DNA from 3 places in the Pseudoalteromonas sp. bablab_jr011 genome. Region 3 is predicted to be linked to each of the others. Evidence: predicted binding sites of a transcription regulator. Region 3 holds the regulator's gene; each other region holds the start of a gene.
What was found. Region 3 encodes FliA, which starts transcription of late flagellar genes. Its sites were predicted from a motif close to CTAAAGNTNNNNNNNNNNNNGCCGATA; they were not measured.
Positions count from the first base shown of each region.

Region 1: pomA (flagellar motor protein PomA) is a predicted target of FliA. The motif match lies at 1,266-1,292, and genes of this name have one in related genera.
Region 2: JIG41_RS13270 (DUF5610 domain-containing protein) is a predicted target of FliA. The motif match lies at 1,157-1,183, and genes of this name have one in related genera.

Region 1 covers NZ_JACDWU010000290.1:34,054-36,249, reverse strand. Annotated here, with positions in the region: gene JIG41_RS17915 (flagellar motor protein MotB) at 1-433, opposite strand, end outside; gene pomA (flagellar motor protein PomA) at 436-1,203, opposite strand; gene JIG41_RS17905 (exodeoxyribonuclease VII small subunit) at 1,475-1,717, shown strand; gene ispA ((2E,6E)-farnesyl diphosphate synthase) at 1,722-2,196, shown strand, end outside.
Region 2 covers NZ_JACDWU010000225.1:1,750-3,945, forward strand. Annotated here, with positions in the region: gene JIG41_RS13270 (DUF5610 domain-containing protein) at 12-1,127, opposite strand; gene trmA (tRNA (uridine(54)-C5)-methyltransferase TrmA) at 1,292-2,196, shown strand, end outside.
Region 3 covers NZ_JACDWU010000020.1:8,630-10,825, forward strand. Annotated here, with positions in the region: gene JIG41_RS00500 (protein phosphatase CheZ) at 1-165, opposite strand, end outside; gene cheY (chemotaxis response regulator CheY) at 183-566, opposite strand; gene JIG41_RS00510 (RNA polymerase sigma factor FliA) at 606-1,316, opposite strand; gene JIG41_RS00515 (MinD/ParA family protein) at 1,343-2,196, opposite strand, start outside; gene flhF (flagellar biosynthesis protein FlhF) at 2,196-2,196, opposite strand, start outside.

The sequences.
Region 1 (2,196 bases), on a different contig from region 3:
CAGCCGCTGAAATTGACTGCTCCATCGCTTGCTCTTGCGCAGTACTTTGCGATTCACCACCGCGCTTGTTACCTCGTTGCTCTTGGCGACCACCAGCAGAGCTTTCATCACCCGCTTGAAACTCTAACATTTGCTGAGTCATTTCGACGGTTTGTTGTTGAATCGTTTCAATCGGCGTGGGCTCAGGTTTACCTGGCGTGAACTCCATTGCAATCACCGAGGTTCCTTTGGGAATATCTTTTACTTCAATCTTATTTTGCACACCAAAAGCAAACTTCATCGAGCCTGCTATTTGCTTAAACTTAAGTACATCCATTTCTGAGAAAGCAAGTAAGAGTACAAAGAAGCACATTAATAACGACATTAAGTCAGCAAACGTGCCCATCCAAGCTGGCAGGCCAGGGGGCGGACATTTGCACTCTTGATCAGACATGCCTACTCCTCAGTATCTACTTTACGTTTAGATTCGGCTAAATAGTTTTTCAAAATCCCTTCAATTACTTTCGGGTTTTGACCATCTTGTATGCCTAAAACCGCATCCAAAATGAGGCGCTGGTTTAGTGCTTCTTCGTCTTTACGAAGCTCAAGCTTTACCTGAATAGGAATAGCAATAACATTCGCTAAAAATGCACCGTATAAGGTGGTAAGTAAGGCCACCGCCATAGCAGGACCAATCGCTTTAGGGTCATCCATGTTTGATAACATCGCAACCAACCCTATCAGCGTACCAATCATACCCATTGCCGGGGCGATATCAGCAAGCGATTTAAATAAAGTGGCACCATGTTCATGACGTGCAGATGTCAAAGAAATATCTTTTTGTAGCGTAGCCCTCACAACATCGGCATCATGACCATCAACCAGCATATCAACCCCTTTTCGCATGAACGCATTGGGGATATCAGCCTCTTCCAGCGCGAGAAAGCCACCTTTACGTGCAGAGTCAGCTAGTTCAACTGCTTTTTCAATTAACTCTTCTGGAGATTCAATTTTGAACATGAAGGCTTTAGCTGCAACCTTCCCTATCCCCAAAAACTGTCCCATGGTGAAGTTTGATAACACAATAAAAATCGAGCCACCGAATACAATGACCACCGAAGGTGTGTTGTAAAACATTGCAACTTGGCCGTCACTACTTAACACCATCGACATAGCAATTAAGCCTATGGCACCAAGAATACCTATTATGGTTGCTAAATCCACATACCCCTCCAGAGGAAAATAACACGACACCCTCAGGCATCAAATTTTTATTATTAACTGCTTATCGGCAAGCAATTGAATTACTTAAATCATTAAATGAATTAATTTTATTTTAATGTAAGATTTTTAAGCTACAAGTTTAAGCTGTATCTAAAAGCGTAAAAATAGCATATCGAAATCGCTTTATGCGTAAAAAAACACATCATTCTTTGACCTAGTTTAGCATTCCCCCTAAAATTGGCCTCACTTTCTAATAGCTATCGAGGCCACAATGGCGGCAAAGAAACCAGAAAACTTAAGCTTTGAAGAAGCGCTGGATGAATTATCTCAAATAGTTGTGCAAATGGAGCAAGGTGAACTGTCTTTAGAACAGTCACTTAAACAGTTTGAACGTGGTATTGTACTGGCAAATGCCTCATCAGGTAAATTACAGCAAGCAGAACAAAAAGTGGCCATTTTAATGGGCAACGATAGCCAAGCTCCTCTGAGCAACTTTGATTCAAACCTGGACTAATTCAGTGCAATTAAAAGAACAACTACAACGTGCTCAACACGATGTTGAAGCCATGTTAAATCGCTATTTTGATCAGCCACTTAATACCGAACAAACAATTAAAGACGCAACCCATTATGGTGTTTTAAATGGGGGGAAGCGTTTACGGCCGTACCTTGTTTACGCAACCGGTCGTATGATGGGAGCAAACAAAGCCGATTTAGATGTACTTGCAGCAGCCATTGAGTGTATCCATAGTTACTCACTTGTACACGATGATTTGCCAGCAATGGACGATGATGATTTACGCCGAGGCCGACCAACTTGCCACATTGTTTATGGCGAAGCACAGGCTATTTTAGCCGGCGATGCACTGCAAACGCTTGCATTTGATTTAATTGCTAATCATCAATTTACGGTGCCAGCGACACAACAGGTTAAAATGATAGCCTCATTAAGCAAAGCCTCAGGTATTGAAGGTATGGTTGGGGGACAAGCAC
Region 2 (2,196 bases), on a different contig from region 3:
GAAAGCGAAGACTAGCTCTGTTCATTGGCTGAACGTAGTGTATTCATTTGCTCGAACATCGCTTTGGTATAATCAACCAATTTACTGACTTCTTCTTTATCTTGATTTAACCATTGCAATATTCCGGCAAGTTGATTTTGCAAACCAATATCACCGGCTTTATTAAAGGCTTCTTTTAAGTCATCGTTAAAAGGGGCGACCTTTTCTGCAACTTCTTTCTCTGGCGTTGGTTTATATTCTTCGTACCCTTTTATAGCTGCAACTGTTTTGGTTTGCTTCAAATCCATCGAAAAACCGACTAGCTGCTCATTACTCAAGTTAAGCTCTTTAGCTTGTTCAAAGGCTTCATCGAGTGAGCCTGAGAAAAATGTTTCGCTAACGCCTTGTAAGTCTTCCATCAACTCGTTAATGGCCTGCTGCTCTTGCTCATTAAGATCGCCATTCACTGACATAGAAAAAGATAAGTCACGTGATTGTGACGATTCACTGACATACGCTTCGTTGTCACCGTTTTTACTGTAGCTACTAGCGGACTTGCTCTCATATGCATCTGCAAAGCTAATACTGACTTCATCACCTTCGGCTGTGGTAAATGTATATTCAGCATTATTACTTAAGCTCACGTACTGTGCTTGGCTAACCGTCACGGCATTAGGTTTAGGATTAAATAAGTCTTCTTCAAGCTCATCAATACCTTTTAAGATACCTTCTTTCGATTTTTCGATACCCTCTTCGATATCGTCATTTAAGATGCCTGATTCTTTAAGTTCATCATAGGCATCATCGATTCCCATTTGTACGCCTTTGCGTGCCTCGCCTAACATGCCTTTTAACTTTTCATCATCAGCGCCATCTGCTTTTGCTTTACGCAGCGCACCACCAACAAAATTGAGTACATTTTTAACGATCTCATCAAAATCAAACAGGGGTTTATCTTTCTTTTCTTCTGCTTTAGGTAAACCAAGTGCTTGTGCGAGTTTATCGTCGAGTACTTTTGCAGCCAGTTCGCGGCCACGTTGTTGATAGCTATCTTGACGATTTTGAATGGTAGGCTGCTGTACAGACTGTTTACCATTGTATTTATTCAAATTTGTATTAGGCATATAGCCTAGGTTGCCAATTTTCATGATCCGACTCCATTTTATGGTTACCTCATTATCGGCCAAAAATCGCATAACTTAAGTTTTTTGTATAAAAAAACGACACTAAAATAAATAACAAAACTAGACAAATCCTCTCTGCTCCCTACAATAGCGCCGACAAATAGCTAAGAGATAAAAGGTAATCAGCCATGGCGGTTATAAAAATTGATACAACTCAATATGATGCACAATTGAGTGAGAAAGAGCAGCGCATCACGTCACAGTTTAGGCGCTTTGGTGTAAACACATTAGAAGTGTTCAGCTCTGATCCAATTCACTACCGTCAACGTGCAGAGTTTAGAGTGTGGCATGAGGGCGACGATTTATTCCACATTATGTTTGATCAGCAAAGCAAAGAGAAAATTCGCGTTGATGAATTTGATCCCGCCGCGCCACTCGTTGGCGAAGTGATGCAGGTGATGATTGAAAACTTAAAAGGGTGTGAGGTACTTCGCCGCAAGTTATTCCAGATTGATTACCTCTCTAGCTTAAGTGGTGAAATTCTTGTTAGTTTGCTTTACCACAAACCTTTAAACGATGAATGGCTAATTGCGATTAAAGAGCTTAAAGCAAAATTAAGCAGCCAGTTTAAAATCGACTTTATTGGTCGTGCACGTAAGCAAAAAGAAGTGATTGGGAACGACTATGTCGTTGAACGATTAAACGTAAATGGTAAAGAACTCATTTATCAGCAAGTAGAAAATAGCTTTACTCAACCAAACGCAAAAGTAAACATTAAAATGCTGGAGTGGGCACAAGCGTTGTGTGAGCCCCTTAATAATGATTTGCTAGAGCTGTATTGTGGTAATGGTAACTTTTCAATTGCACTAGCCGGTTCATTTAACCGAGTGCTTGCGACTGAGATCTCAAAGTCATCGGTTTATTCTGCACAGTACAATATTGCTCAAAACAAAGTCGATAATTTAGATATCATTCGTATGTCGAGTGAAGAGTTTACACAAGCCATGAAAGGCGAACGTACTTTTTCACGTTTAGACGGTATTGATCTAAACAGCTATAACTGCCAAACAATTTTAGTCGACCCTCCTCGAGC
Region 3 (2,196 bases):
AAGTTGTCGTGTCAATTTACCGACTTCAGCAAACAACTCTGATTGTTCTTTTGATGCTGTTTCAAGTATCAGCTTATCAGCTTTCTCTTGTTCACCATTTTCAAGATACTCAACAAGTTGACGAGCTTGCTCTAAACTTATTTGAGGCGCAGCAAGTGCTGACATAAGCCTCTCCCCTTAGATTAACCTAAACGTTCAAACACTTTTTCCAATTTGGTTTTCAGTGTCGCAGCAGTGAATGGTTTGACGATATAGCCATTAACACCCGCTTGAGCAGCAGCAACAATTTGTTCTTTTTTCGCTTCAGCTGTCACCATTAACACGGGGATATGTTTAAGGCTATCATCAGCACGAATTGCGCGTAATAGATCAATACCTTGCATTCCAGGCATATTCCAATCTGTTACAACAAAATCAAACTCTTGATTTTGCAACATCGGCAATGCTGTTGAACCATCATCAGCTTCCTGCACATTGGTAAAACCTAAATCCCTTAACAGGTTTTTAATGATACGTCTCATTGTAGAAAAATCATCAACAACAAGAATTTTCATGTTTTTATCCAAAACATCCTCCGGTGAGGTTTGAACCTTATTTACTTACTACTAATTAATCCAGTCATTGATTTTTGCTTTGAGCTTAATCATCGCCTGACCATGTATTTGACTCACACGCGATTCGCTAACATCGAGTATGTGCCCTATTTCTTTTAAGTTCATTTCATCGTTGTAATACAAAGACAAAACGAGTGCATCTCTTTCTGGTAACGATTGGATAGCCGTCAATAGAGACTGGTTAAACCGTTCATTTTTAACATTATTAAACGGTTTGTCTAGTGCTAAATCATGCCCCATAGGTGTGATGACGTCTTCATCAACGCCTAAATCCTCTATACCCAGTACCTTACTGGAATTTACATCATGTAGAATATGATGGTACTCATCCAGTGTAATATCAAGTTTTTCAGCAACTTCTGTGTCTTTTGGCTCGCGGTTTAAAATACTCTCTAAATCCGAAATCGTTTCAGCGACAAGGCGTGCATTACGGTGAACTGAACGGGGAGCCCAATCACCTCGACGGATTTCATCGAGCATAGCCCCTCGAATTCGAATACCCGCAAATGTTTCAAAACTGGCCCCTTTACTCGCATCAAAATTTTTCGACGCTTCTATAAGGCCAATCATACCTGACTGAATCAAATCATCGAGTTGCACACTGGCAGGTAAACGAGCAATTAGATGACACGCTACTTTTTTGACTAAAGAGGCATGTTTTTCAACAATCGCATTTAAATTCTGTGCTGATTGATATCCCATCGCTTTATTCACCGATGTTGTCATAGTTAACCGTTTACTAGTTTTTCAATAAAAAATTCTAAATGACCTGACGGTTGATTTGGAATTGGCCACTTAACTGCTTTCGTTGCTAATGTTTTAAATGCCACAGCGGCTGGTGAGTTTGGAAATAACTCCACAATCACTTTTTGGCGGCGGGTCGATTTGCGCATATTCTCGTCATACGGAATGGTTGCGACAAGTTCCATAGACACATCTAAGAATCGATCCGTTACTTTTGAGAGTTTAGCAAATAATTCTTGCCCTTCACGCATACTGCGCACCATATTGGCAACTATTTTAAATTTGTAAACGCCATGCTCACGACTTAACACTTTAATTAGGGCGTAAGCGTCGGTAATTGAGGTAGGTTCATCACATACAACAACAACAACATCTTGCGCTGCACGCGAAAAGCTTAATACCATGTCTGAAATACCCGCAGCGGTATCGACAATTAAAATATCAAACTCAGTATTTAGCTCGCTAAATGCGCGGATAAGCCCCGCATGTTCTGACGGTGTTAACTCAACCATACTTTGCGAGCCCGAAGTCGCTGGCACAATTTTTATACCTGCTGGGCCTTCGACAAGAATTTCATCCAGTTCACACTCACCAGATAAAACATGAGATAAGTTTCTCTCGACACGTAAACCAAGCATTACGTCACAATTTGCCAACCCTAAATCGGCATCTAATACTAATACACGATTTCCCAGCTGACCTAATGCGATCGCGGTATTGAGTGACACATTCGTTTTACCCACACCACCTTTGCCGCCAGTGACAGCGATAACTTTAACGCCACTATTATTATTTTGATTCATTTTGCGCAGGCCGCTTGCTTGATCTAATACTGTGT